Regions from separate parts of the Sphingomonas sp. PvP056 genome, predicted to be linked through region 2. Evidence: riboswitches for the same ligand, from Rfam matches in the RefSeq annotation. Region 2 holds a riboswitch; each other region holds the start of a gene.

Region 1 (10,081 bases), on a different contig from region 2:
GCGCGCGTTGTGGCGGGCGAAATCTTCCGGGGTTTCGGTCGTCATCGGGGGAACTCCTCGAGCGCGGTGGCGAGACGGACGAGACCTGCCGCACCGCGCGGCAGGCCGATGCGCAGCCGGTCGGGCTGGTCGGCGAAGGGACGAGTCAGGATGGCATGATGCGCGAGCGTTTCGAACAGCTTTGTCGCACCGTCGCATGCAATCAACCGGAACAGCGGCGCGCTGCCGACGACAGGGAGGCCCGCATCGCGCAAGACTTCGTCGAGCAAGCCGCCCGTCTCGGTGATGCGCGCCTGTTGTCCGCGGTGCCAGTGCTGGTCGCGATACGCCGCAGTGCCGATCGCGACTGCCGCGGACGACACCGGCCAGTCGCCGAGCAACGCGCGCAGTTGCGGGGCAAGATCGGTTCCTGCGATGACGAACCCGAGGCGGACCCCGGGGAGGCCGTAGAACTTCCCGAACGAACGCAACACGACGAGGCGGTCGTCGGCATCCGGGCACAGGCCCGGCGCGGGGTCGGCATAGGCTTCGTCCACCACCACGGTCATCCGCCCCGCGAGCATGCGCAGCAGCGCGGGATCGGTGACGCGTCCATCCGGGTTGGCCGGGCTGGCGAGGACGAGCATGTCGGCGTCCGCCACGCCGCCATGCTCCTGCGCGGGGGAACCGCTCGCAAGGCCACGCATGGCATCCGGTGCCACGGCAACCGCGTCAGGCCATGCCGCGAGATGCCCCGCATAGCCCGGCCGCACCACGCACGGTCGCCGCGCAGCGATCACCCGCGCGAGCAGCCGCATCGCGAGGTCGCTCCCCGGCACCGCGACGACCCGCGCGGGATCCGTCACCCCGAACGCCTCCGCCGCCGCGGCCTCGAGCGCCGCGATCGCGCCCGGCTCGGGAAGCTGCTCCCACCCGAGCGGCACGCCCGCGACCGGCCACGCCCAGGGCGCGATCCCGGTCGACAGGTCGATCCAGTCATCCCCGCCGAACGTCGCACGCGCGGCGTCCACGCGCCCGCCGTGCGCGTGGAACAGGGCAAGATCGCGCGCGTGCAACGCTCAATACGTCAGGCGGACGCCGCCAAAGGCAGCGCGGCCGGGCTGACCATATTGGTAGATCGTCTGGTATTTCGTATCGAACACGTTCTCGACCCGCCCGAACACCTCGACCTTCTTCGTAACCGGGAAGGACGCGCGCACGTCACCCAGCACATAACCATCGAGCCGCCGCGCGTTCGATGCGTTGTCGAAACTGTCCCCGACCGACGTCAGCGTCGCGCCGGTCGTCAGCCCGAAGCTCCAGCGGTAATCGGCGTTGACCGTGATGCTCTGGTCCGGCCGCCGTGCCAGCTTGCGCCCGAAGGTGGCGGTGCCGGCGGAACGGTCGACCGCATCGAGATAGGTGTAGCTCGCACTCACCGTCAGCGGCTCGACCGGACGCAGCAGCAGCGTCAGCTCCACCCCCTGCGCGCGAGTCCGCGCGATATTGTCATAGGTGCCGAACGGGCGATCGGCACAAATTCCCGTGAGCGGTCCGTCGCACGACACGAAGGTGATGAGATCGGACGAGTTGCGGTGGAAGTAGGTCGCGCTCGCTTCGACCGCGCCGTTCAGCGCCTTTTGCGTGACCCCCGCATCCCAGCCGTGCGAGCGTTCCGGGCTCAGCGCCGTGTTCCCGTATTCGCTCTGCAACTGGTACAGCGTCGGCGCCTTGAAGCCTTCCGAATAGCTCGCGCGCAGCGTGGTCGCGCCGCCATTGGGCGAATAGACGCCGCTGCCCGAAAAGGTCGTCGCGCCGCCGAACACATTGTGATCGTCATGCCGCACGCCGCCGGTCGCGGTCAGCCCGGTGACGGGCGTGACGGCCAACTGGCCATAGACGCTGAACAGCCGCGCCCGGCCCCGCGTGACCGGCCCGCCGTAGCTCGACGAGGAAAAGCGCGACACTTCCCGCTCCGCGCCGAAGGTCGCGAACACCGCCGAGGTGACGTTCGCGGTCCCCTGATATTCCAGCCGGTCGTTGCGCCCGATCCCCCGGAACGTCTCGGTCGGGTCGCCATCGGGGTCGATGTTGCGCCGGTCGGTGTCGGTATGCGCGTAACCAAAGCGATTGCGCAGACGCCCGTCGAACAAGGCGGCGTTGAGCCCGGCATAGCCGAGCCATTGCTCCACATCGCCATATTCGCGCGTGTCGCCGAAGGTGAAGTTGGGGGGCGGGAAACCGTCGATGTCGGTCCGGCTGTTGGTATAGAAACCGCGCAGGTCGACCGAGACGTCGCGGGCCAGTGCGATCCCCAGGCTGCCGTTCGCGGCATAGTTGCGGTACCCGTCGCGCTCGGTGCCGGGGGCGTAGGCCGAGATCCCGTCGGTGCCGTAATAGCCGCCGCCGATGCTCGCCGAGACCGGCCCGACCTTGCCCGAGACGTTGGCGAAGCCCTGCGCGGTGCCATAGCCGCCGCCCTCGGCGCGCGCGTTGATCGCGATCTGCTCGGTCGGCTGGCGGGTGATGAGGTTGACGACGCCGCCGATCGCCTGGCTGCCCCACAGCACCGATTGCGCGCCGCGCAGCACTTCGATCCGCTGGATGTTGCCGATCAGCAGATTGCCGAAGTTGAACCCGCCACCGGGAGCGGAGGGATCGTTGAGCTTGATCCCGTCGATCAGTGCGACGGTCTGGTCACTGTCCGCGCCGCGGATGCTGACCGAGGTGGTGGTGCCGATCCCGCCGTTGCGCACCACGGTGACGCCGGGCGTCTGGCGCAGCAGGTCGGACACGACGACCGCCTGGCGCTCGGTGATCGTCGCAGTGTCGAGCACCGTGACCGACTGGCCGACGGTATCCGCCGGGCGTGCCGCGCGGTTGGCGGTGACGACGATATCCTGCGATGCAGCGGCGGCTTGCTCCAGCGTGGCGGTGGATTGCGCGCTTTCGGCGAACACGGGCGCGGCGGCGACAATGCTCGGCAGCAGGATCAGATAGGCACAGGTCTTCACGGAATTCCCCTTCGCAACAGCTACGGGGGCACGCACGACGCTGACTCGGAATTCCGCTTTCCGCCCCGCGCACGACCCCAACCACGTCGTCTCACGAGGAAAACCCCGATCGCGCGGCACACCCCGGCCGGACGAAGGACAACCGCGACAGGCAGGTCTCCTGGCTCCCGGGTCGTCGTCTGGCTCGGCCTTCCCGGATCCGGGGATCCAGTGGCACACGAATGGAGCAAGACTCGCCGGTCACAGTTGCGGGGACAGCCCCGGATGACGCGCGTGCCCGCGCGCTTCCGGGTTCCCTTTTCATCCCATCTCTGGGAACCTGTCGCATCGGCGCGTCTAGAGCGCGCTTTGGGCAAGGGCAAGATGTGACACGGACGACACTATTCCTGGGCGGTGCCCGCTCGGGCAAGAGCCGCCTCGCGCAGCAAACTGCCGAGGCCTGCGCGGGCCCGCTCGCCTATCTCGCAACCGCCGAGTGCCGCGACGGCGAGATGGAGGACCGGATCGCGCGGCATCGCGCGGACCGTGGCGAACGCTGGCGCACGGTGGAGTGCCCGCTCGCGCTGCCCGCGGCGATCGCTTCGGTCGAGACGGGCGCGGTGCTGGTCGATTGCCTGACGCTGTGGCTGTCCAACCTGATGCTCGGCGAGCATGACATTGCGGGGGCTACGGAGGATCTGCTGGATGCCATCGCCGGGAGTCCGTTGCCAATCGTGATCGTGAGCAACGAGGTGGGAATGGGGATCGTCCCCGATCATCCGCTCGGCCGCACATTTCGCGATGCGGCGGGGCGGCTCAACCAGGCGGTGGCGGGGCAGGTCAATGCGAGCTATTTCGTCGCGGCGGGGCTGGTGCTTCCGTTGCAGCGGTTTCCCGGCTGAAAAGACCACTTTGGGAGTTCGGCCTCTCCCACTACCGTTCGCCCTGAGCGAAGTCGAAGGGCCTCTCGCCACGCAAACCGACTTTTGCGAGGAGAGGGGGGCTTCGACTTCGCTCAGCCCGAACGGGTAGGGCAACCGAACCGCCCCAACCGACCGAACGGCATCAAGCGACCAACCCGAAACCCAATCCCCCCTAGCCGTGGACATGCACGCTGAACCGCACCGTCCGCGGCGAACCAGGAAACACCCAGACCGGGCTATACGAACTCTGCGCATAACGCGCATCGAACAGATTGTCGGCTTCGAGCCGAAGCGAGACATGCCGCGACACGCCATATTCGGCGGACGCCTTGGCCTTAACGTAACCCGGCAGCACCAGCCCGCTCGCGTCGATCGCGCCGGCGCGATCGCCGACATAGGCCAGCCCCGCGCTTCCCGACAGGCCGAGCCCGGGCGTGGTCCCGAACCGCCCGAGCACGAACATCCCGCCGCTATGCTCGGGCACGTTGAGCACGCGGTCGGTCGCGAAGGTGGCGTCGTCGGTGCGCGCGCGAGTCCAGGCGTAATTGGCGACGATCTGCCAGCGCGGCCCCAGCTTGACCGATCCGTCGAGCTCGATGCCCTTGCTCGACAATTGCCCGACCGGCGCGAGATAGCCGGGGTCGGTCGGGTCGTTGGTGAGGATGCCGCGTTTGGTGATGTCGAACCACGTCGCCGCGACGTCGATCCCGCGCCAGGCCCCCGAGACCCCGACTTCATAGCCCTTGCCCGTTTCCGGCCCGAAACCCGTGCCGAACCGGTCGGTGCCCGAATTGAGCAGGAAGCTCTCCCCCCAATTGGCGTGGAGCGCGACATGCTCCGCGACCTGATAGCGCGCGCCGACCCGGCCGTTCACGGGCGCATCGACGCGCCGCACGGTGAGCCCGGTACGCACATTGGCGAGCCGCTGGCGGTAGGGATCGACACGAAGCCCGCCCGACAGCGTCAGCCGCTCGGTCGCTTCCCACATGTCCTGGACATAGACCGTCCCCGCCCAGCGCTTTTCGCGATTGTCGACGAAGGGAACCGGCGTGGGGGCGGGGCCGCCATAGACCGGCGCATAGACGTCGATCGCATAAGGCGCGGCGGCGGTCGGGGTGCGGCGGAGGTAGCGGTCCTGATAGTCGAGATGATAGCCCTTCACCCCGACCGCGACGCGATGCGCGCCGATCCGTCCGGACAGTTCGGCGCGGGCGGACAGGTCATCGACCGCATAGTCGCGCTGGCGGCGCTGGCGCCACAGCGTGCGGTCGTCGGGGCGGAGCTGGACGTGATCCGACGAAAACCCCGTCAGCGTTCCCGTGCGATAGGCGATCCCACCGTTTAACGACCAGCCGTCCCCAAGCCCGAACACCCCAGTCACTTGATGCCGCTGGTTGCGGAAGCGCGTCAGACCGTCGCCGGGCTCGCCATAGAAACGGGTGCGCGGCACGGCATTGGCGTCGCCGCGGATCGCGGGGATCCCGCGGTCGAACGGCGCGTCGAATCGGGTGATCTCGCCGACATAGGTCAGCTGCGCGTCGGCGGACGGCGACCAGCGCAGCGACGGCGCGATCACGCGGCGGCTGAGCGTCACGAAATCGCGCCAGCCGTCGCTATCTTCGCCCGCGACCACCAGCCGCGCCGAAAGCGTGCCGGTGAGCGGCCCGGTTGCGTCGAGTTCGACTCGCCGCGTGTCGAACGACCCGTAGGTGAAGGTCGCCGATGCGGCGGCCTTGGATTGCGGGGTCTTGCTGACGATGTTGACGCGCCCGCCCGGATCGATGTCACCGAAGATCGCGCCCGACGGGCCCTTGAGCAGCTCGATCCGTTCGGCCGTCGCGGGATCGCGCGGCGGCGCTAGGCCCCGGTTGGCGAGGAAGCCGTCGACATAATACTCCGCCCCGCCGTCGGGCGTGCCGAGAAACCCGCGGATCGCGAAATTGTCGAGGAAACCCCCGCGATTGTTCTGGTTGCTGACCCCGCTGACGAGCTCCAGCGCGTCCGCCAGCCGATAGGTGCCCGCGGCGCTCAGCAGGTCGCGTTCGATCGACCGGCTCGATGGCGACATGCGTTCGGTGATCGCGTCCGACGACAGCGCCCGGTCGACACTGGTCCGGCGCGTGCCCAGAACGACGATGTCGGCGCTGCCATCCGCGTCCGCACCGTCCCTGGTTTCGGGAACAGAGGTTTCCACCGGCGGTGCCTCGCGCGGTTCCGCTTCGGCGGGCGCGAACGGGAGCGACGACATCGCTGCCGCCAGGAGATGATAGCGCAAGGCTTGCCTTTCGGGATATGTTGTACCATCCCCTTTCGCATGAACCCTAGTCTGTCAAGCGCGTCGCGCGATCCCGCACCGATCGCGCAAGTCCCCGTACCCCAGGCGCTATCGTCTCATCGTATCGGGTCGATCGATGCGTTGCGCGGGCTGGTGATGCTGCTGATGCTGGTCGATCACACGCGTGAGTTCTTCTATTTCAACGCGCAGGTGAGCGACCCGATGACCCTTGCGACAACGCCGCCCGAGCTGTTCTTCACGCGCTTCGCCGCGCATTTCTGCGCCCCGGTGTTCCTGATGCTGACCGGGCTCGCGGCGTATCTGTACGGGGCCGCGAAAGGCGGGGCGGGCGCGGCATCGGCTTTCCTGTTCAAGCGCGGGCTGTTCCTGGTCGCGCTCGAACTGACCGTGGTCAGCTTCGCCTGGTCGTTCGATCCGACCCCCGGATTGATCTACCTCCAGGTCATCTGGGCGATCGGCGTGGCGATGATCGCGCTTTCGGGGTTGCTGCATTTGCCACGGTGGGGGCTGATCGCGCTCGGGCTGGCGATCGTGCTCGGGCACAATCTGCTCGACGGGATCGAAGCACCGGCCGGATCGGCGTGGCATGCCCCCTGGGCGATCCTGCACGATCGCGGCTTCATTGACCTGCCGTGGGGCGCACAGGCGCGGACGTCCTATCCGGTGCTGCCGTGGATCGGCGTGATCATGCTGGGTTATGCGATCGGGCCGTGGTTTGCGCGAGCGGTGACGCCTGCGATGCGCGGGCGGCGGTTGGTCGGCGTGGGGGTCGCGGCGCTCGCCTTGTTCGCGCTGCTGCGCGCCACCAACGTCTATGGCGATCCTACCCCGTGGGTGAGTGGGCAGGATGCGCTGTCCACCGCGATGAGCGTGCTCAACCTCACCAAATATCCGCCGTCTGCCGATTTTCTGCTGGTGACGCTGGGGCTGGGCTTGCCGTTGCTCGCTGGTTTCGAGCGGTGGGGCGGGGGTCTGGGCAAGGGGCTTGCGGTGTTCGGTGCCGTGCCCTTGTTCTTCTACGTGGTGCATCTGTACGCCCTCCACGGTCTCAATCGCGCGATCGGGCTGATCGTGCCGCACGACGCACCGCTGGTCAGCGTGGACAACGTCGCGAGCCTGTGGCTGATCGCGGCGGCGGTCGCGGTGCCGGGGTGGTTCGCGTGCCGCGCGTTCACGCAGGTCAAGCGGCGGAGCGGACAGGCGTGGATGCGCTATTTGTAAAGTACGCAGGGCTGGCCTCCGGGCTGCGCAAAGGGCATCCCGGCGAAGGACTTGCACGGGAACACGATGATGACGCGATGGATCGATGCGCACCAGCATTTCTGGTCGCTGACGACGCCCGGGCATGAATGGCCGACCGTCGCGGAAGCGCCGATCCACCGCGACTTCGGCCCGGACGACTTGCTGTCCTCACTCGACGGCCTCGACCTTGCGGGAAGCGTGCTGGTCCAGTCGCAGCCGACCGATGCTGATACCGACTGGATGCTCGCGCTGGCAGAGCGGACGCCGCTGGTGCGCGCGGTGGTCGGCTGGGTCGATCTTGCCGATCCCGCCGCGCCCGATCGTATCGCTGGGCTGGCGGCGAACCCGCTGTTGCGCGGCCTGCGCCCGATGCTGCAGGCGATCGAGGATAGTGACTGGTTGCTCGGCGAGGCGCTTACCCCTGCGATCGCGGCGATGCAGGCGGCGGGGTTGCGGCTCGATGCGCTGGTCCAGCCGCGTCATCTGCCGATGTTCGCGCGCTTCGTCGAGCGCTGGCCCGATCTGCCGATCGTGATCGACCATGCCGCCAAGCCGTTCGCCGCGACCGGCACGCTCGACCCGTGGCGCGGCGACATCGCGGCGCTCGCCGGGCTTGGGGTGCAGTGCAAACTGTCGGGGCTGCGGACCGAACAGGCCCCCGGCCAGCCAGCGGACGCGCTCGCGCCTTATGTCGGGCACCTCGTCGAGGCGTTCGGGCCGCGGCTGATGTGGGGGAGCGACTGGCCGGTCGTGCGGCTGTCGGGGGACGACTGGCGGCGCTGGCACGACGATGCGCTGCGGATGGCGCGCGCGGCGGGCGCGGACATCGACCGGCTGTTCCACGGTGCGGCGGTCGACTTCTATGGGCTGGAGGGGGAGGGCCCGGCCTGATCCCCCCACCCCGTTCGCCCTGAGCGCAGTCGAAGGGCCGCCTCATTAGCTGGGTCGCGTGGGGGGAGAGGGGCTTCGACTTCGCTCAGCCCGAACGGGGGGTGTTAGTCCCCCCCAGAGCAACCCTAGCCCAGCGCCGCCTGCTTCTCTTCCGCCAGCCGGTCGAGCTCGGCGCGGGTCTTCTTCTCGCTCGCGGTCTTGAGCTGCCCGCACGCCGCATCGATGTCGCGCCCGCGCGGGGTGCGGACCGGGGCGCTGATCCCGGCATCGAACACGATGTTCGAGAACGCCTTGATCCGTTCGGGCGTCGAGCATTCATAGGGCGCGCCCGGCCACGGGTTGAACGGGATCAGATTGACCTTCGCCGGCAGGTCATAGAATTTGAGCAACCGCACCAGCTCGCGCGCATCCGCGTCGCTGTCGTTCTTGTCCTTGAGCATCACATATTCGAACGTGATCCGCCGCGCATTGTTCGCGCCCGGATAGTCCGCGCACGCCTGCAGCACTTCCTCGAGCTTATACTTGCGGTTGATCGGCACGATTTCGTCGCGGATCTCGTTGGTGACGGCATGGAGCGACACCGCGAGGTTGACCGAAATCTCCTCCCCCGCGCGCGCCATCAGCGGCACCACGCCCGAGGTCGACAGCGTGATCCGCCGCCGCGACAGGCCGATCCCGTCGCCGTCCATCACGATCTTCAACCCGTCGCGGACATTGTCGAAATTATAGAGCGGCTCGCCCATCCCCATCATCACGATGTTGGTGAGCATCCGCCCCTCGGGCTGGCTCGGCCATTCGCCCAAAGCATCGCGCGCGAGCATCACCTGCCCGACGATTTCGCTCGGGCTGAGGTTGCGCACCAGCCGCATCGTGCCGGTATGGCAGAAGCGGCAATTGAGCGTGCAGCCGACCTGGCTCGACACGCACAAGGTGCCGCGGTCCGCATCGGGGATGAACACCATCTCGTAATCATTGCCGTCGTCGGTGCGGAGCAGCCACTTGCGAGTCCCGTCGGTCGACACCTGCGCTTCGACCACTTGTGGGCGGCTGATCGTGAAGCGCTGCTCGAGCCACGGCTGCATCGTCTTCGAGATGTCGGTCATCAGCGAGAAGTCGGTGACGCCGCGATTGTAGATCCAGTGCCACAATTGCTTGGCGCGCAGCTTCGCCTGCTTGGGGTCGAGCTGCGATGTTTCTAGCGCCATCCGCAGATCGAGCTTGGACAGCCCGAGTAGATCGATTCGCCCATCGCTGCGCAGCACCAGCGCGCGCGGCACGGGTACGGGGTCGATATGCCCCGGAATGGGCATGGCGTAGGCTGGTGCTGTCTGCATGGGGCTGCACATAGGGGAAAATGGCGGGATTTTCTACTCCCTGTGCGGGGGGAGGGTGATCTGGGCGTTGCGGGGGGGCTTGCAGGATGTGACGGTCTTCGGATGGCGTTGGTCCAGAGAGTGCCGTCGCGACGCTGGTTGCCCGCTGTTTCGAAAGAAAACACATCGTTCGCTAAAGTGTCGAGGTTCGACACAGTCGAAATATGGCACTTTGCGACAGCGTTGCGGCGGCTGATGCTTGCACTAGGCATTCGGTGTAGCGCTTCCCCGGCGAAGCCCGGGGCCCAGGAGAAAGGCAGAAGAGTGCGAGCGATTGCGCTTCGTTACCTCCACCTCCGCTACTGGGCCCCGGCCTTCGCCGGGGAAGCAATGCGGGGAAAGCGATGGTTGCAGCGTTCCGCCGCCACACGCTGGTGCCTCGAT
Region 2 (10,081 bases):
CTCCACGCGAAAACCAGCATCAGCTATGAATTCCCCAGCGCGGAAGGTGACCCTTATTATCCCATCCCCCGTCCGGAGAATCAGGCGTTGTTCAAACGCTACGAGGCGCTTGCCGATGCGGAAACGGGGGTGACGTTCGTGGGACGGCTGGCGACGTATCGGTATTATAACATGGACCAGGTCGTTGGTCAGGCGCTCGCGACCTATCGTCGGATGGCGGCCAAGGTCGCTGCTCCTGCCGCTCCGGTTCTGGCCGCCGAATGACCCGCATCTGTCTGCTGACCGACAGCCTCGCTCCGTCCGGCGTCGGCGCGCACATGATGGCACTTGCCGAGGGGTTGCCCGCGGACGATATCGTCGTTGCCGCTCGACCCGGTAGCGGTCTGCTCGAGCGGGCCGCCGCCGCGGGCTTCGCCGTCAAGGCGCTTGACGATGATCCGGGCCTTGCGCGCTGGTTGCGCCAGGCGCGGCCTGACATCGTCCATGTCCATGCGGGTATCGGCTGGGAAGGGCACGCTGCGGTTCGCGCGGCGCACGCGGTCGGCGTGCCGGTGATCCGGACGGAACACCTTCCCTATCTCCTCACCGATCTTGCACAACGCGACGAACACCGGGAGTCTGCTTCCATGCTCGCGCGGCTGATCTGTGTTTCGGACGCCGTCCGGGACACGCACCGGGCCGCCGGCGTGGACCCGGTTCTGATCGACACGATCCACAACGGTGTCATGCCGCACCAGCCCTCCCGATCGCGGGCGGTGCTGCGCGGCGAATGGGCCGTCGGCGATGCCCCCGTGCTCCTGATGGTCGGGCGTTTTGCCGAGCAGAAGGGCCATGCGCTGCTGCTCGACGCGCTTCCGGCAGTGCGCGCCGTGTACCCGGATGTGATCGTGCTGTTGGCGGGTGACGGTCCCCTGCTGATCCCCACTGCCCGCAGTGTATCCGCAAGGGGCCTTGCCGGCAGCGTACGGATGCTTGACAACCGCAGCGACGTCGCAGACCTGATGACGCTGGCGGATCTGTTGGTCCTCCCTTCCGCGTTCGAGGGCTTGCCGCTGGTCGCGCTCGAGGCGATGGCCGCCGGTCTTCCCGTCGTGGCGACCGTTGCGCCGGGCAATGCCGAAGCGATCGAGGACGGGGTCACCGGCCGCCTGACCGCTGCCGACCCGGCAAGCTTTGCCGACGCGATTGTCTCGATGCTTGCCGATCGCGACACGCTCGCGACGATCGGGACCGCGGCGATCGAACGCCAGCAGGCGCAGTTCTCGGCGGACCGGATGATCGCCGAGACACGCGCGGTCTACGCCGGCGTGCAAGACCAGACAGAAACAAAAGAAGGAGACGGTGTGGAGCGTACACGGATCGGGTTCATCGGCGCGGGCGGCATCGCACACCGGCATTTCGGCGTACTCGAACAGTTCGACGACGTCGCGATCGTCGCGGTCGCCGATGTCGACATGGCGCGCGCGACCGAGGCAGCCGCCCGGTTCGGGGGGCGCGCGTTCGACGACGCCGCCGCGATGCTCGCCTCGGTCGACCTTGATGCGCTCTACATCTGCGTGCCCCCCTTCGCTCACGGCGAACCGGAACGCCTCGCGATCGACCACCGGCTTCCGTTCTTCGTCGAGAAACCGGTCGCGCTCGATCTGGGCACCGCGGAGGATGTCGCTGCGTCGGTCGAGCGGCTCGGCCTCGTCACCGCAGTCGGCTATCACTGGCGGTATCTCGATACGGTCGACGAGGTGAAGGCACTGCTGGCGGCCACGCCGGCGCGCCTGCTGTCGGGCTATTGGCTCGATTCCACGCCACCGCCGCGCTGGTGGTGGCGCAAGGACGCCTCGGGCGGCCAGATGCTCGAGCAGACGACGCATCTTGTTGATCTCGCGCGCTATCTCGTCGGCGATGTCGTCCGCGTCTATGGCCAGTCGGGCCACGTCGACCGTGCAGCCTTCCCCGACCTCGATGTCGCGACGACGAGCACGGCGATGCTGACCTTCGCGAGCGGTGCGATCGCAAATTTCGCCTCGACTTGCCTGCTCAACTGGAACCACCGCGTCGGGCTCCACCTGTTCGGCGAGGGCCTCGCGATCGAACTCACCGACCGTGACGTCATGATCGACATCGGTCGCGGGCGTCCGGTGCGCGGAACGCAGAGCGATCCCGTCGCACTGGAGGACCGCGACTTCATTGATGCGGTCCGCGGGGGCGAGAACCGCATTCGTTGCCCCTACCCCGCCGCGCTCGAAACGCTCCGCCTTGCGCTGGCGATCGAGCGCTCCGCCAGCGAAGGCCGCGCAATCGACGTGTTGGAGCGGGAGGCAGCGCATGTCTGAGTGGCGCCACGTCCGTTCGCTTGGCGTCGAGCGCCCTGGGCAAGCCTATTTCTTCGGCTATGACGAAGCGCCCCCGGGGGACGGGCAGGTCAGGCTCGATCTGCTGTACACCGGCTTTTCCGCAGGCACCGAGCTCACGTTCGTCAAGAACAGCAACCCGTACCTTCATTCGCGCTGGGATGCGGGTCGCGGCGTGTTCGTCCCCGGCGAACCGAGCGCGCACTATCCGGTGCCGTTCCTCGGCTACATGGAATGCGCGCGCGTCAGTGACAGCCGCGTTCATGATTTTGTAAACGGCGACATCGTGGGTACCGTGTTCGGGCACAAGACCGGCCACACCGCGGACCCTTTCAACGACATCCTGACCAAACTCCCCGCCGAGATGGACCCCATCCTCGGCATCTATGTCGGGCAGATGGGGCCGATCGCCGCCAACGGCATATTGCACGCCGACGCCGAACTGCTCGGCCCCAATGTCGTCAACCTCGGCGACGGCATCCGCGGCCGTCCGGTGCTGGTGATCGGCGCCGGGATCGTGGGCATGCTGACTGCGCTGTTCGCGCAAGGCAGCGGAGCCAGCGAGGTCGTGATCGCCGACCCCTCCCCCTTCCGCCGCCTTCGCGCCGAATGCCTCGGCATCACAGCGATGACCGAGGATCAGGCCTGGGCGCATGCCAAGGCCCGCTGGCTCCACGGTGGCGACGATCGTGGTGCCGACGTCGTTTTCCAGACCCGTGCCGATGCCGCGAGCCTTCACGCCGCGATGCAGGCGTTGCGGCCGCAGGGCACGGTGATCGACCTCGCGTTCTACCAGGGTGGGGCGGACCGGTTGCGGCTCGGTGAGGAGTTCCATCACAACGGGCTCAACCTGCGGTGCGCTCAGATCAACCGCGTTCCCCGCGGCCTGAGGTTCCAGTGGGACCGCCGCAGGCTCGCAAACGAGACGGTCAAGCTCTTGCTTGCGCGCGGTCCCGAGATCCGGGCGCAGTTGATCACGCACGTGGTGCCTTACGACGATGCGCCCGCGTTCATCGCACGGCTGGTCGGCGAACGTCCCGAATTCCTCCAGATTGTGTTCAAGGTCGGCGATTGAAACCTCTACCGATTTCCGACGCTCGCCCGATCCGCATCCTGTTCGTCTTTGCCTGGCTCGTCGTCGGCGGCGAAGAGACGGAGGTGCGGCTGCTCGCCCAGACGCTCGATCCCGCGAGCTACCGGATCGAAGTCGTCGCCTGCTTCCGCAAGCATGGGATGCCCGAGCAGACGCACGCGCAACTGGAAGCGATCGGCGTTCCCGTCGACCGAACGCCGTACGCGCTCGGCTTCAACGAGACCGTGGCGTATCTCGCCAGCAAGATTCCCGGCTACGACATTGTCGTCTCCTGCCAGAACGTTGCGGATATCTATCCTGCGCTCGAACGAATCCATCTCCGCCCGCCGCTGATTGAACATGGCGGCCTCGTATCCGAAGCACTTGCCGGCCCGAAGCATTTTACCAGCCGCTACGTCGGTGTTTGTGCATCGATCCGCAACGCCGCTGCCAGCCATATGCCGGGCCGCGAACATCATGCGCTCGAGATCCCGTCGATGGTTGACACCCGCGCTTTCGATCCGGCTTGCCGAATGCCCGTTCGTGCGACACTTGGGATTGCGGACGACGCCCCGTTGATCGGATGGCTCGGTCGGCTCGATCCCAAGAAGCGAGTCGAGGACTTTATCGACGCCGCGGCGCTGGTGCACCGGCGACATCCTGCCGCACGCTTCGTCATAATCGGCGGGCCGGACGCGTTCCTCCCCGATTATGCAGTCGCGTTGCGCAGCCGTGCGACGTCTCTCGGACTGGATGGAGCGCTCAGTTTCATCGGCGATCGGGACGACGTGCCCGACCTGCTTGTGGCACTCGACGTCTTCGTATGGCTGTCGCGCGGCGAAGGGATGCCGCACGTCATCGCCGAAGCCGGTGCAGCCGGCCTGCCCGTGGTAGCGACGCGCGACAACGGGTCCGAGCAGCAGATCGTCGATCAGGTCAGCGGCCTGTTCGTTCCGCACGAGGATCCGTCGGCGGTTGCCGCGGCGATCGAGCGGTTGATCGACGATCGGTCGCTCAGGTCCCGCCTCGGCCGCGCGCTGCGCACGAAGGTGGATGCGGAATATGCGGTCGGCGCCGTCGTCCCGCGGTGGGAAGCGCTGTTCGCCGAGCTCCTGGGGGACCGTACGCGCCTTCCCCGTGCGGCAGGACTCTTCCGGAGTTTCCTGCAAGGCGGCTTCGAATGCTCGACGCATCGACGGGCGCACGACCGGAAGCGCGTCGACGTGGTCGCAGCAAGCCACCACGACGTGCTTGCCAAGCATGACTACGCGGAACTCGCCAAGCTGGGCATCCTGACCGTCCGCGACGGCTTGCGCTGGCATCTGATTGAACGCGAACCCGGTCGCTACGACTGGTCGAGCCTCGATCGCCAGCTTGCTGCTGCGAAGATGACCGGAACCGAGGTCATCTGGGATCTGCTGCATTATGGCTGGCCCGACGACATCGACATCTGGACACCGGCGTTCGTCACGCGGTTCGCCGCCTTCGCCGCCGCCGCGGCGCGACATATCGGCCCCGCTGCCGCCGGCGAACGCCGCTTTTACGCCCCCGTCAACGAGATCTCGTTCTTCGCCTGGGGCGGCGGGGACGCGGCGTACCTCAACCCGTTTGCCCGCGGGCGTGGCTACGAGCTCAAGGTGCAGCTCGCCCGCGCTTCGATCGCCGCGATGGAAGCGATCCTCGTGGTCGATCCGGCGGCGCGGTTCGTCCACGCCGACCCGGTCATCAACGTCATTACCGATCCGGGCCGCCCCCATGACGCTCCCGCCGCCGAAGGCCACCGCCTTGCGCAATATCAGGCATGGGACATGATCGCGGGGAAGGCCTGGCCACAGATCGGGGGCCGCGACGCATTGCTCGATATCGTCGGCGTGAACTTCTACCACAACAACCAGTGGATCCATGGCGGCCCGCCGCTACCGTACGATCATCCGCTCACTCGCCCGCTCCACGCAATTCTCGCGGATGCCTATGCCCGCTATGGCCGCCCGATCTTCATCGCCGAAACCGGGATCGAGGGGAGCGCTCGCCCTGACTGGTTGCGGATGATCCTGCGCGAGGTGAAGATCGCCCGATCGCTCGGCGTACCCGTGGAGGGGGTCTGCCTCTACCCGATTCTGGATCATCCCGGCTGGGACGATGACCGCTATTGCCCCAACGGGCTGCTTGCCTGTTCGGAACACATTACCGAGCGTATCGCGTTCGCTCCGCTGGCCAAAACCATTCTCGACGAAGGTTTGGTTCCGTCGAGCACGACCCTATCGGAGACCGCTTACCGATAGTGGCTCCAGCGTCTGGCGTTCCAGGCCCGCTGCTGCACCGTGTCGCCGAAGCGCCAGAACATGGTCTTGCGTTCGTGCGGACCGGCACGAACGAGCGTCCAGCTTTCTCCCAGCGGCAATGCCACGATCCGGTGAATGTGACTCGCATCGATCCAGTGGCGCGAGTGTGGGTGCCGGTCAACGAATGCGCTTCGCCACGCACCGTCCGGCTGGAAGGTGAAGACCTCTTCGATATATCCACCGGACAGAATGGTGGTCTCGAACGACCAGGGATGATCATGCGGATCGGCGTGCGGCTCAGGCCGAACGAACCGATGCAATACCCTGCCATCATCGAGATGATATTTCACAAATGCGGGGGACATTCGCTCTGCGCGAACGATCGACGTGCCCGGCGGAGCATGATTGCGGGCGACTGCGGGGATACGAATAGGCACATCGCGGACATGGTATCGCGCGTTGCTACCAAGAAGACCTGTATCGATAAATACTAGGTCGAGCTTGGTATTAAAACCGGCAATCTTGCCCCGCGGTTCGGCGTTGAGCGTCGGACCGGGCGTAAGGTTCGATGATCGCCTCCCGAAAAGCGCCTTCAGCCTAGCAGTTAAGATTTGCTGCACAGTGACCATCAGACCCGCGGACTTTAGCGGTACTAGACGACCCGTTAATCGAGGCGAGGTTCAAGCTTTTGATCTCGAATGCGTCGATGGCGGCCATCGCGTTCACTCAGGGCTGTCCTTGGCATTAAGCATCTTGGAGGAGCACGATTGGCTCCAGTTCCTGACATATTCGCTTCACGTCATCGACGGTGACGAACCGGTGCGCGTTGCAGACACATTGTCTCCTTGTCGGAAAGTGAACGAACGTCAGCTTACTGTAGTCGCGACCCGAAAGCGGACTGGCCGCTTTCCACCCTTCACCCCGACAGCGCCCCCATCAAAGCGCGATCGATGAAGTTACCCGCCACCGGGCCGATTGCATGGACCAAGGACATGGGTCGGCTTAAATTGACCTGTCGCCCGCTACAATCAGGTGCTACAAATGCTACGAAATACCTGATCAGGCCTTTTACCAGGCTATTGTTTTTATTGGATTACTCCGCGGGATGACGTCTCCCGTAGGGGTCACCATTTTGAAAAGCAGTTTTCACTATGGTGACGAGATTCAGAACTTTAGAAACGGACCACTCATAAGTTGAGCATGGGGCGCCCAATCGAGCGTCCCTCTTGCGACGCGACTCTGCGCCCTCGATGTTTCAATTTCCGCCAACAGGCCAAGCGCGGATCGTGGCGCTCACACCTTGGACAAATGGTTTTCATACGCGCAATGAAGCCACGCGACAGCTTACGCTCCGCCACCGCGCGTGTGTCACGGATGACCGTGTCAATATCCATGCCGTTCATCGCGGTGATTTCGTAATGAGTTGCGACGATACGTATCGGGCGGGATGTTATTAGAAATTACGCCTTGGCCGGTAGCAGACTAATCGAGGAATACCTGTATTTGGGATATCGTCGTCTGCACGCGACTATTCGCGCACAGACGGAGTAAGTCCGTGACACGCTGACAATAGAGCATTCGATTTCGGTGTTCGGTTTGCCGACCAAGCCTGAGGCGCTGTCAGGTCAGACACTCCGTAATGCAGCAATGCCCCAGACCTTGACAGCGTGATGCATGCGCCCGTTCCCAACTCCCACCATTTGTTGAGGACCACCTACTTCCGTCTGGACCTTTGCAATAGTCGCTTCGAGCGATTGCCGGATGGTCTTCGTCAGGATACACAGTCTCCGCTGACCTGTTCCAAGTGAAGAGGCCGGCATGATCGCGTCGGTGCCCCGAAAGGGGCTTAAAAGGGAACGCGGTGAGGGTGGCTCGCCACCTGAAGCCGAGGCTGTCCCTGCAACTGTAAGCGGCGAGCGCGATGCATTTCGCTTCTTCCTTGTTCGGAAGGAGCAGCCACTGGGCCGGTCGTGATGTCACGCAAGGCCTGGGAAGGCCGTGCATCGTGTGATGACCCGTGAGCCAGGAGACCTGCCGGCGTCTGGTCGCTCTTGCCTGGCCCAGGGGGTGGCCGCGGCACGGTACTCCGTCGAGCGACGACGTGTGCGGTGGGGACCGCACGGGCATGCGTGCCGGTCGCGATGGCGTCCGGCTGGCGCGGATGTCGGCCGTTCGCGGGAGGTCCCTGCCGGGTTCGCTCGACGCCCGGGGGTTACCATATTGCCGTTCCTGTCTTCTCGCCTCGCGTTCGCGGGCGCTTTGCTATCGCCTGTTGTCGCAGCACCGCTCACGGCCCAGTCCGCGCCTGCTTCCGACGCCGAGGACATCCTGGTTGTCGGCCAGCATGCCCAAGTCACGCTAACCACGCCAAATCAGACCGGCAGCCGCCTGCGCCTCACGCCGCTCGAGACCCCCGCGACGATCTCGGTCATCGATGGCGCCACGATCCGCGCGCGGGGCGACATGTCGGTGATCGACGCGACGAGCCGCGCACCGGGCATCAGCAACGCTGGCAATCCCGGCAATGGCGGCACCGCGCTCGCCGCGCGGGGCTTTAGCGGTCAGGGATCCGTGCTCCAACTGATCGACGGCGTACGGCTGTTCCCGGCTGCGGGCACGATCACCTTTCCGACCGATCCGTGGATGGTCGAACGGATCGACATCCTGAGTGGTCCGGCCTCGGTGCTCTACGGCCAGGGCGCGCTTGGCGGCGCGGTGAATGTCCTGATGCGCAAACCCGATACGCAGCGTACGCAAATGGAAGGCGAGATCGGCTATGGCTCGCAAGACAGCTTTCATGTCGCGGCAGGCGCAGGGGGGGCGATCACCAAGCGCCTCTCCTATCGCATCGACGGCAGCTACCGCCGCTCCGACGGCTATGTCGATCGTGGCCAGTCGCGCAGCCATGCCGTGTCGGGGACGCTGCGCTGGGCACCGACCGACACGCTCGTCGTCACCGCGCGAGACGATTATGGCGACCAGAGGCCGATGCGCTATTTCGGGACGCCGCTGATCGACGGACGGCTCGACGACCGCATCCGGGAGCGAAACTACAACACGCGCGACGGCTATATTCGCTACCGCGACAACCGCACCAGCCTGCAGGTCGACTGGACGCCAAGCGATGCGGTCAGCGTCAGCAACCAGGCCTATCGCCTGACCTCCAAACGGTCGTGGCTCAATCTCGAAAGCTATTGCTGGATCGCCGCAGACGGCGTCTGTTCCAACGGCAGCGGCAACACCAGCACTCCCGGCAGCATCCTCCGCACCGACATGACCGGTATCGTCCACGACCAGACGCAGTGGGGCGATCAGGGCAGCGTGACGCTCAGGACGGACGTCGCCGATGGGGTCCGCAACGACTTTGTCGTGGGCTTTGACGTCAACCTCATCAAACTCACCTACTCCCACAATTTCGGGTCCGATCCCCAGATTTCGGAGGTTGATCCCGTGGCGTTCGATCCCGGTCTGATCGTCGACACACAGGGCATCGCACCGCGTTATCGCACACGCACCACCGAATATGCGGTCTTTGCCGAGGACAGACTGAAGCTCGGCACGCACGTCTCGATCGTCGGTGGCGTGCGCTACGAGCGTGACACGATCCGCCGCTGGTCGATCGACTATCCAGGCGGCGCAAGCACTGAGACGTTCGCGCTCGACAAGCGGCTGCGTAACGTGACCTGGCGGGTCGGTAGCGTCTATCAGCCGATCCCGACGGTGTCGCTCTATGCGCAATATGCCACCGGCGTGGACCCGCTGGGGACGCTGACGACCTATTCGACCGGGCAGGTGCAGTTCAGCAACGCGGTCGGCGACCAGGTCGAGGTCGGCGCCAAGGCAGTGTTTCTCGACGGTCGCGGCACCGCCACCCTCGCCACCTACCGCATCGTCAAGAAGCGCTTGCTGGCGCAGCTCACCCCGGCGAGCCCGGTCGAGCAGGTAGGCCAACGATCGGCCAGGGGCATCGAGGCCGCGGTGTCGCTCGATCTGCCTTACGGTGTCGGGATCGATGCAAACGGCAGCGTGCTCGACGCGACGTTCGACGACTTCGTCTCCGGCGGTTCGAGCTTCAACGGCAATACCCCGCCGGACGTGCCCGAGACGCTCGCCAATCTCTGGCTGCGCTGGAACGCGACGCACGCGCTCCAGGCACGCGCCGGGCTGCGCTACGTTGGACGACGCTATTCGGACAACGCCAACAGCTTCCGCGTCCCCAGCTACATCACGGTCGATGCCATGCTCTCCTACGCGGTGACGCCGCACTTGGCGGTCGATATCCACGGCTACAACCTGTTCGACCGGGACTATGCAATCAGCACATACAACAACCAGCAGTGGGTCCTTGGTCGTCCCCGCTCGGTCGACGTGTCGCTTCG
Region 3 (10,081 bases), on a different contig from region 2:
TTGATGAGGGTGCCGAGCATCAGGCCAGCGCCGCTGTTGCTGACGGTCCGACCGGTCGCAACGATATTGTCGTTGAGCAGCAGGTCGCCCGACGCGAACACCAGATTGCCCGCCGTATTGGTGATCGTCCCCTTGCCCGACTGGCCGGTCAGCGTCCCCACCGTTCCCGCCGTGCCGCCGGTGATGGTCAGCGTGTTGGCGCTGCCGTTGAGGATGTTGCCCGAGATCAGACCCCGGTTACCGATCCCGCTGATCGTGCTGCCGGAGGCGATCGACAATGCGAGTGGACCCGAGATCGTCCCGCTGTTGTCGATCGTCCCGATCGTGCCGCCGTTGAAGTTGATGCCGGCCTGCGCCCCGATGATCCGACCGGTATTGATGACCGCGTCGATCGTCCCCTCGGTATAGATACCACCGGTGGCGCCGCTCAACAGGCCGTTGTTAATCAGACGGCCGATCGACGCGTTGCCGAAGTTGTTGCCGATCCCGCTGCTCTTGCTGCTCAGAATCGTGCCGTTGTTGATGATCGTGTCGATCACCGCGCTGTTGGCGATTCCGCCCGCTGCCGCGCCGCCCAAGGTCCCCGCGGCGATCACGCCGCTGTTGCTGATCGTGCCGATATGGGCACCGAAGACAAGGTAGACCCCGCGGGTCGCCCCGAACACGGTCCCCGAGTTGACTAGCGTATCGATCGTCCCGGTCGCGGCGACGTAGACGCCGGCCCCCGCGCTGTTGATGGTTCCGCTATTGTTGAGCGTCGCCAGCGTGCCGCCGACATAATCATTGGTCGCCAGCAGCAGCAACTGGTTGCCCGATACGCTGCCCGAGGTCTTCAAACCGGTTGCCAGAGACGTCCCGACCGTGACACCGGTATAGTCCGCGGTTCCAGTGGACTGCACCAAAGTGGCGAGCGTTCCGGCGAAATAGTTTCCCGTGTTCGACAGGAGCGCCTGCACCGTCCCCCCAGTCAGGCTTGCAACCCCGGACACCGACAACGCCCCCGCGGTTCCGAGCATGAGCCTGCCAGCCGACTGCGCATAGGTACCGGTGACGCCGATCAGCGTCGTCAGGGTCAGCGACGCGCCACTGTTCGTGACGGTCTTGCCGGACGCGGCGATGCGGTCGTTGAGCAGCAGATTGCCCGAAGCGAAGACGATATCGCCACCGGTGGAAATCGTCCCGATCGATCCGGGAATCGACCCGGTGAGTGTGCCAATCGTCGCGCCGCTGCCGCCCCTGATCGTTATAATACCGGTATCGTTGACGATGTTCCCCGCGATCAGCCCGGTATTGACGATCGTTCCGATCGAACCGGAAGATGTCCCGTCCGACGTGTTGTAGATCGCCATGGGTCCGGTGATCGTACCGTTGTTGGTCAGCGTCCCGACCGTTCCGCCAATATTGAGGAACGCACCCGTCGTGGCACCCAGGATCAGACCGGTATTGGTGATCGCGCCAATGACCGGAACCGTCGGCGAATTGGCGGTACTGCGGGTGATCACGATCCCCCCGCCAAGCCCGCGGATCGTCCCGCTGTTGACGACCGACCCGATAGAATTAGCGTTGATCAACCCGTAAAACAACTGGCCGGTATTGCTGATCTGGCCCTGGTTGGTCAGCGTGCCGATCGTGCCGTCGTTGTAGACCGCTGCGGTCAGCGTGGTCGTGACCGTGCCCGTTCCGGTGATCGAGAACTGTCCGATCGAGCTGTTGATGACCTGCGCGCCGACCGTCGTTCCCGAAATGGTCGTGTCTGCCAGCGATGGTTGCGGCAAGATCAGCCCGGCACTGATTGCAAGCAGCGAAATACCGGTTTGGAGGTTTCGGGTTCGTCTGGTCCGCTCGGACGTATCGCCGTTCAGCACCACCGGTTCCCCTGTCTTGCCGCCACGCGTACGGGACGCTTCGGCGACGTTTACTCCATAATGAAGCCTGTATAGGGTAGGAGTTGGTCCTATAGCAGTACTGTCACTGCCCTTTAAGTATTACTACAGTTCACTATGCCTTCGTCATCGTGAGTATTGCTGCTGAACTGCCACACATCTGTTTTCGGCAACGAACTCCAGGGCGGTACATATATGGTATAGCGAACTGGCGGGAATATAAGCGTCGAGCATGACCCCGGTCGTCGCGACCCGGTCCCACCAACCGCCAGGGAACGACGGGCGACAGAATGCGTGCCAACCAGCAGCCAGCGCATCCGACATCCCTGTCGGTCGAACCGCACGCCCCTGCGGTGTCGCGAAAGCCTTCGCGGCTTCCATTGCTGCCCACAACCGGCAGGTCGGCGCAGCGGTGCCGTCCACCCCGACATGTTCTACCACGCGCCCGCGGGCATCGACACCGCGCAACGCCGTCCGCATCAGTCTGTCGATCCGATCCTCCACGGCGATACCGCTCGAGCCCGCGTATCGCGTGAGCAACCAGACCCATTCGAAATGGTGCCCCGGCTCGAACCGCGGTTCTCCGACGGCCGTCCAATCGTCATCGTAATATTCCCGCAGGTCGGAACGGTCGGCTGGGCAGAAATGTCGGTCCGTCAGATCAACCATCGTTGCGATCCGGGCGCGAAAATCCCCGCAGCCGGCGGTTTCCTGCAGCGACAGGAACGCTTCGAGCAAATGCATGTGGGGGTTTTGGCGCCGCGGCAGAACCGCCACAGGCCATTGCTCGACATAGCCGCCCGCGGGATGCGCCATCTCGCGGTCAAGGAACGCCATCGTGCGGTGGATGAGTTCGCAATATCGTGGCTTGGCGTCGATCCGAACGAGCGCAGACAATGCCAGCAGGACGAACGCGTGCGCATACAGATCACGGCGTTCGTCAACGACCGCGCCCGACCGATCGACGGAGAAAGCCCACCCCTCCGTGCCGCCCCGCGCATGATATCGTGCGATCATCGTCTCCCCCGCGCGCAGGGCAAGTTCTTCTCCGCCTGCAAGCCAGCCGTTGCGGGCGGCGGTCGCAAAGGCATGCACCTGCCGGGCCTGCACCATCAACCGCCGCGGTACGTCCAGTTGCGGGCTGCCGTCCAGCGCCAGGCGTTCGACGAAACTGGCGGTCTCGGCGTCGAACCCAGCGGTGCTCCACAAGGGGAGCGCGCGGGTGGATAGCCAATCGATCCACCAGGCGGGATCACCCGGCGTCATATCCGATCCAGGATCCGTGCCACGAATGCATCAAGATCGCCGCCTTCGAACAGATACCCGACGATCCCGGCGCGTTCGGCAGCTTGAAGATCGCTTGCCTTGTCGCCGATGAGGAAGCTGTGCGCGCGATCGATCCCGTGGTCCGCGATCAACCGGTCGACCATTCCGGGCGCGGGCTTACGGCAATCGCAAGGTCGTGCGTAGGTGGCGATCGCCCCATCGGGATGATGCGGACAATAAGCGAACGCATCGATCCGCGACTCTTCGGGCAGTGCCTCCTGCAGTGCGGCATGCACCCGCAAGATCGCCGCCTCGTCGAAATACCCGCGCGCTACCCCCGACTGATTGGTTACGACGAAGCGGCGAAAGCCCGCCCGCGCCAATCGCGACAGGGCAAGCTTTGCCCCGTCAATCCATTGAATCTGCCCAGGATCAGACAGATACCGACAGTCGGAGATCAATACACCGTCGCGGTCGAGAAATGCAGCGCCAGTCATCGCAAGGTCATCATCCCTCATGGATGATACGCATCCTTGAATGCGACAGGGCTCAATGGGTATACAGGTATGTTACTGCCCTCATGGAGAGGCTGTGCATGCATCGTGTCCTTCGAACTGCGCGGTACCTTGCCGCATTGTTCTTGCTCTTCTTTGGATCCGCGACAGACGCGCGTCTGTCGGCGCAACGCCTCGCGCGGCAGGCAGAATGGCAGTGGCAAGTGATCCCGGCCGCCGATTTCGACCTCGCTGCGGCATGGCGCCAAGGCAGCGATCGATCGGGTGTCATGGTCGTCTATATCGAGGGCGACGGCCTGGCTTATACGCGCGAGGGGCGACGTTCGCTCGATCCCACGCCGACCGACCCACTGGCGCTGCGGCTGGCGCTGCAGCACCCCGGCAGGGGGGCGGTGGCGTGGCTTGCGCGCCCCTGCCAATATCATCCGCGCGGTCGCACCTGTCACAGCGATTACTGGAGCATTGCGCGCCTGTCGGTCGACGTCATCGACAGCGCGAACGTGGCGCTGGACCGGCTCAAGCGCGAGACGAACAGGCCGCGGATCATCCTGGTCGGCTACTCGGGCGGTGGCGCGCTGGCGGCCCTGCTGGCTGAACGACGTCAAGATGTCGCGGGGTTGATCACGGTCGCTGCCAATCTCGACCTCGCGCAATGGGTTCACGCAAGGCATTTGACGCCGCTATCCCGCTCGATTGACCCTGCGACGGATGCGGCTGTCGTGTCGGACCTGCCACAGGTCCACTTCGTCGGGTCGGAGGACAGAATCGTCGACCCATCGGTCGCGCGGAGCTTCGTCGCCCGGATGTCGCCCACCACGCGTGCGTCCATCGTCATCGTCCCCGGCCAGGATCACGGCAGCGGCTGGGCAGATCGCTGGCCGACGCTCATCGCGCGAAGCGAGCTTTCGCAGATTGCAGGATGGCGCTGACATGAGAGGGCTAATCGGATGACCGACGCACTTGCGCCCTCAATTCTCGTCGTCGGCGATGCGATGGTCGATCGCTACATCATCGGCGAAACCACGCGTATCTCGCCCGAAGCCCCTGTGCCCGTCATCAGGGCGGCGCGCGAAGATATCCGTCCCGGCGGTGCGGCGAACGTGGCGGCGAACGTGGCCGCGCTGGGCCAACGCTGCGCCCTGCTGACGATCTGCGGGGACGATGCTGCCGGGCAAGACCTTGGTCGGATGATGGAACACTACAGGGTGGTGCTCGACTGCGTCCTCGATCCGGGACGACACACCACGCAGAAGACCCGCGTGATATCGGGCGTGCAGCAGATCGCGCGGATCGACCATGACGGCAGCGTCGGCGACGCCGCGCGACGGGAACTGGCGCGACGCTTCGAGGCACGACTGGACGGCGTACGCGCAGTGATTTTATCGGACTATGATAAAGGCGCACTCACCGATCTGCCGACGTTGTTGGCAATCGCGCGGGAGCACGGCGTACCGACGTTCGTCGACCCGAAGTGCGCCGACCGCGCGCGGTACACGGGCGCATTCCTGCTCAAACCCAACGCGCGCGAATTTCACGCGCTATTCGGCGACTGCGCCGACGACCGCATCGCTGATCGCGCCGCAACCGTGCTCGACGCGATGGCGCTGGAATATCTCGTCGTGACGCGCGGGGCGAAGGGCATTTTGATGGTGTCGCGCGATGGCGACGTCGTCGACCATCCGACCGAGGCTTTGCAGGTCTTCGACGTGACGGGCGCAGGCGACACCATCATGGCGGCGCTCGTCGTCGGGATCGTTGAGGGACTGCCGATCGCCGCAGCGATCGATCAGGCGAACGTCGCCGCGGGCATCGCGGTCTCCCGCCCGGGAACCTGCGTCGTCACGCGCGGTGACCTGGAAGAACGGTTGTACCGCCGCGACCATGCCGTGACCAAGCTCGTGCTCTTGCCGCTGCTTGCCGCAAAGCTTGCGCATGCGCGCGAGGCGGGCGCGCGGATCGTGTTCACCAACGGGTGTTTCGACGTGCTTCACGCCGGACATGTCCGACTGCTTGACCTGGCGCGACGACAGGGCGACGTGCTGGTCGTCGGGCTTAACGACGACGCATCGGTCACGCGCCTGAAAGGCCCGACGCGACCGGTCAACGACCTGGCCGATCGTGCCGAAGTCTTGAGTGGGCTCGCTTCGGTCGATCACGTCGTTGCGTTCATGGAGGACACGCCGCTCGAGCTGATCCGCGCCATCAGGCCGGACGTTCTCGTCAAGGGCGGCGACTATGCGCTGCATGATATCGTCGGAGCGGATCTGGTTCGGTCCGGCGGGGGCACGGTGTTCATCGCACCGATGCTGGCCGGGCGGTCGACCACCGCGATCCTGCGCGCGGGGACACGCGTTACCGATCCAACGACAAGCGAATTGGCAAGTCCGGCGCTCTGCGCTACAGTCATGGTCGAGAACCGTTAAACGGTTCTCGTTGATCGCGCCGGTGCCCCGCGAGGGGCTTGAATGGGAATGCGGTGCGGGGGCTTCCCCCAAATCCGCGGCTGTCCCTGCAACTGTAAGCGGTGAGCGAAAGCGTCATGCCCCCTCCGTTCGGAGCGGGCGGCCACTGGACTGCACCGGTCTTCGGACCGGTTGTCTGGGAAGGCGATGCTCGAGCGATGACCCGCGAGCCAGGAGACCTGCCGGCGATAAGGTCGCTCTTGCCTTGGCCCAGGGGATGGCCGCGGCACGGTTCTCCGTCTGAGCGACGAGCCTATGCGGCTGGGGCTGCATCGGTGCGTGGCTCGGGCGGCATTCGGCGCTCGTCCGCCGTCGCGCGCCGTCCGTAATCGGCCCCTTCCGTTCGTTGCTGTCGCGCCGCGGGGAAGAGCATGTCCGATCTATCCAAAGTTCCCGTCACCATCGTCACCGGCTTCCTTGGAGCAGGCAAGACGACGTTGATCAGCCATCTGATCCGTTCCGCTGGTGGCAGACGCCTCGCGGTCGTGGTCAACGAATTCGGCACCCTCGGGGTCGATGGCGACATCCTGAAGGGCTGCGCGATCCCCGACTGCCCGGCGGAGAACATCGTCGAGCTTGCCAATGGCTGTATCTGCTGCACAGTCGCAGACGATTTCATCCCGACGATCGAAACGTTGCTCGCGCTCGATCCCCGGCCCGACCATATCCTGATCGAGACATCGGGGCTGGCATTGCCAAAGCCTTTGCTCAAGGCATTCGACTGGCCTGCGATCCGGTCGCGGATTACCGTCGACGGCGTCATCACGCTGGCCGACGCGGAGGCCGTTGCGGCGGGGCGGTTCGCGCCCGACCTGGATGCGATCGATGCGCAGCGCGCGGCTGACCCCAGTATCGATCACGAGACGCCCTTGTCCGAAGTGTTCGAGGATCAGCTTGCGTGCGCGGACCTGGTGCTGCTGACCAAATGCGACCTCGCCGGGGTGGACGCGGTCGTGGTTGCGCGCAAGTTGATCGCTGCCGAGATGCGGCGCACGCTCCCGGTGATCGAGCTGGTCGACGGCGTGATCGATCCGCGGATCGTGCTCGGGCTGGGTGCGGCGGCGGAGGATGATATCGCCGCGCGCCCGTCGCATCATGACGGCGAGGACGAGCATGAGCATGACGACTTCGACAGCATCGTCGTGGCATGGTCCGAGATTACCGAGCCCGCCGAACTGGCATCGCGGATCGAGGCGCTTGCTGCACAGGGCGACGTCCTGCGGGTCAAGGGGTATGCGGCAGTGGCAGGGAAACCAATGCGACTGCTCGTTCAGGCGGTCGGGGCGCGGGTGCGGACGCATTATGATCGGCTGTGGCGCAGCGACGAAGCGCGGACGTCGCAACTCGTGGTGATCGCCGAGCGCGATCGGCTGGATCCTGTGGCGATCAGGGCGGCGCTGATCGGCTGAGCGACGATGCACGTCGTCTTTCGCGAAACGCATGGAATCGACGACGCGGCGAGCCCGCGCGATCTGGGGCAGGATGCCGCGGATCTCGTCGTGCTGTCCTTCTCGGATAGCGATCTCGGCGCGTTCGCGGCGGGATGGCGGGCGGCGGGGCCTGCGCTGCCGACGCTGCGGCTCGCCAATCTTGCCGAGCTGACGCATCCGCTTTCGGTCGATACCTATGTCGAACGGACGCTCGGTGCGGCCAGGGGAATCCTGATCCGGTTGATCGGGGGTACCGCTTATTGGTCTTACGGCGTCCAGCAGGTCGCCGCGCTCGCCCGGGAGCGCGGGATCGCGCTGGCGGTGCTGCCCGCGGATGGGCGCGTGGATGCGCGGCTGGATGCGGCTTCGACGCTGCCCGTCACGACGCTGCGAATGCTGGCGGGGCTGTGCGATCTTGGCGGAGCGCACGCTGCACGGGCCGCGCTCGAGGGACTTGCGGCAGCGGCGGGGCTGGCCGACGACCTTGCCGCGACCCCGCCAGTGATTGCAGCGGTGGGCGGGTGGCACCCCGACACGGGGGCCTCCTGCCCCGCCGCGTTCGCGATCACGGCGCGCAAGCCGCGGGTGCTGCTGGTCTTCTATCGATCGTACCTGCTGGCCGCCGATGTCGCGCCGATTGCGGCACTGCACGCGGCGTTCGCCGCGAAGGGGTATGATGCCATCGGGCTGTTCGTCCCCTCGCTCAAGGAGGCAGGCGCGCGCGGCTGGATCGCTCGGTGGGTGGCGGCGCTGGGGCCGGTTGCGATCGTCAACGCGACCGCTTTCTCGGCAAGCGATGCGGCGGGCGTCACGCCGCTCGACGGGGCCGGGGTGCCGGTGTTCCAGGTTGCGCTGGCGACGTCTGATCGAGCGGCGTGGGCCGCCGCGCCGCGCGGGCTTTCCCCGGCAGATCTGGCGATGCACGTCGTTCTGCCCGAGGTGGATGGGCGTGTTTTTGCGGGGGTGGCGAGCTTTAAGGAAGCCGCGCCGCGCGACGCCGATCTGCAATATGCGCGGCGCGAGCACCGGCCTGATCCGGCGCGGATCATAGCGATCGTTGCACAGGTGGACGGGTGGGCGCGGCTTGCCGCCATGCCGGTTGCGGAACGACGGATCGCGATCGTTCTGTCGACCTATCCCGGCAAGGCGCACCAGATGGCGCATGCGGTGGGGCTCGATGCGATCGCTTCAGTTGATGCGATGCTGGGGGATCTGGCAGCGGCGGGCTATGCGGTAGAGCCGGCTAAAGTGACGAGCGTTGCGGGTGATGTTCTCGATAATACAATGACTTGGGCGGTTTCGGCCTACCGCAAGGCATTGGCCGACCTTCCGGCACGATTGCAGACCGACCTGTCCGAAGCCTGGGGCATGCCGGAGACCGACAGTGCCGTCCGTGGCGATACATTCCATTTCTCAGCGATCGACACCGGCGCGGGCCTGATCGCGCTTCAGCCCGAGCGCGGCGATCCGCGGGTGCGAGCCGAGCAATATCATGATCTTACGCGCTGCCCGCGGCATGGCTATGTCGCTTTCTACCTGTGGCTGCGGACGCTCGGGATCGATGCGCTGGTGCATGTCGGTGCGCATGGGACGCTCGAATGGCTGCCCGGCAAGGCGGTTGCGCTGTCCGACGAATGCTGGCCCGCCGCGCTTACGGGCGCGATGCCGGTGATTTATCCGTTCATTGTCAACGATCCTGGCGAAGCCGCGCAGGCCAAGCGCCGGATCGGTGCGGTGACGATCGGTCATATCCCGCCCCCGCTCGTCGCCACGCGCAGCGGTGCGGGGCTGGGGCGGCTGGAGGCGTTGCTCGACGAGTTCTCGAACGCGGACGGGCTCGATCCGGCGAGGCGCGATCGATTGCAGGGCGATATTGCGGACGAGGCGCGGTCGCTCGGGCTGGATACGGTGCTGGGGCTCGACGCTGCGGCAACGCAAGCCGATGCAATCACACGGATAGATACCTTCGTATGTGACGTAAAAGACAGCCAATTTGGCGACGGGCTCCACGTCTTCGGGCGGGGCGAACAGGGTCCGGCGGAACGCGACGGGCTGTTGCGGGCGCTGGCCGGGCAGCGCGTTCCGCCCGGCCCGTCGGGGTCGCCGTGGCGTGGCCGCAGCGACGTGCTGCCGACCGGGCGTAACCTGTACACGACCGACCCACGCGCAGTGCCGTCGCGCTCGGCGCGGGCACAAGGTGTTCTGCTCGCCAACGAATTGATCCGGCGGCATTTGCAGGATCATGGCGACTATCCGCGCGGGCTGGTGATCGACCTGTGGGGATCGGCGACGATGCGCACCGCGGGCGAGGAATTTGCGATGGCGCTTCACCTGCTCGGGGTCGAACCCGTGTGGGATCATGCCTCTGATCGGGTGACGGGGATCGAAATCCTACCGCTAATGACGCTGGATCGCCCCCGAATTGACGTCACTTTACGCGTTTCCGGGCTGTTTCGAGACGCTTTTCCCACGCTTTGTGCGCTGTTTGGACAGGCCATTCGCGCGCTTGCGCAGCGCGATGAGCC

Evidence for each region. A riboswitch is a leader RNA that binds a small molecule or an ion and turns the genes downstream of it on or off. The one in region 2 is predicted to bind cobalamin.
Region 1: it holds a riboswitch for cobalamin, as region 2 does, so the genes downstream of both, ABIC17_RS15620 (TonB-dependent receptor plug domain-containing protein) here and ABIC17_RS13130 (TonB-dependent receptor) in region 2, are expected to answer to the same signal.
Region 3: it holds a riboswitch for cobalamin, as region 2 does, so the genes downstream of both, cobW (cobalamin biosynthesis protein CobW) here and ABIC17_RS13130 (TonB-dependent receptor) in region 2, are expected to answer to the same signal.

Annotation. Positions count from the first base shown of each region.
Region 1 is NZ_JBEPST010000006.1:273,471-283,551, reverse strand. It holds gene cobO (cob(I)yrinic acid a,c-diamide adenosyltransferase) at 1-45, opposite strand, end outside; gene ABIC17_RS15625 (aminotransferase class I/II-fold pyridoxal phosphate-dependent enzyme) at 42-1,055, opposite strand; gene ABIC17_RS15620 (TonB-dependent receptor plug domain-containing protein) at 1,059-2,993, opposite strand; cobalamin riboswitch at 3,127-3,331, opposite strand; gene cobU (bifunctional adenosylcobinamide kinase/adenosylcobinamide-phosphate guanylyltransferase) at 3,359-3,874, shown strand; gene ABIC17_RS15610 (TonB-dependent siderophore receptor) at 4,068-6,170, opposite strand; gene ABIC17_RS15605 (acetyltransferase domain-containing protein) at 6,210-7,412, shown strand; gene ABIC17_RS15600 (amidohydrolase family protein) at 7,479-8,324, shown strand; gene rlmN (dual-specificity RNA methyltransferase RlmN) at 8,450-9,658, opposite strand.
Region 2 is NZ_JBEPST010000005.1:16,282-26,362, forward strand. It holds gene glf (UDP-galactopyranose mutase) at 1-264, shown strand, start outside; gene ABIC17_RS13110 (glycosyltransferase) at 261-2,330, shown strand; gene ABIC17_RS13115 (zinc-dependent alcohol dehydrogenase) at 2,323-3,423, shown strand; gene ABIC17_RS13120 (glycosyltransferase family 4 protein) at 3,420-5,702, shown strand; gene ABIC17_RS13125 (hypothetical protein) at 5,693-6,331, opposite strand; cobalamin riboswitch at 7,516-7,755, shown strand; gene ABIC17_RS13130 (TonB-dependent receptor) at 7,962-10,081, shown strand, end outside.
Region 3 is NZ_JBEPST010000003.1:436,972-447,052, forward strand. It holds gene ABIC17_RS09670 (hypothetical protein) at 1-1,775, opposite strand, end outside; gene ABIC17_RS09675 (AGE family epimerase/isomerase) at 2,010-3,149, opposite strand; gene ABIC17_RS09680 (D-glycero-alpha-D-manno-heptose-1,7-bisphosphate 7-phosphatase) at 3,146-3,667, opposite strand; gene ABIC17_RS09685 (alpha/beta hydrolase) at 3,790-4,593, shown strand; gene rfaE2 (D-glycero-beta-D-manno-heptose 1-phosphate adenylyltransferase) at 4,612-6,087, shown strand; cobalamin riboswitch at 6,091-6,327, shown strand; gene cobW (cobalamin biosynthesis protein CobW) at 6,498-7,535, shown strand; gene cobN (cobaltochelatase subunit CobN) at 7,542-10,081, shown strand, end outside.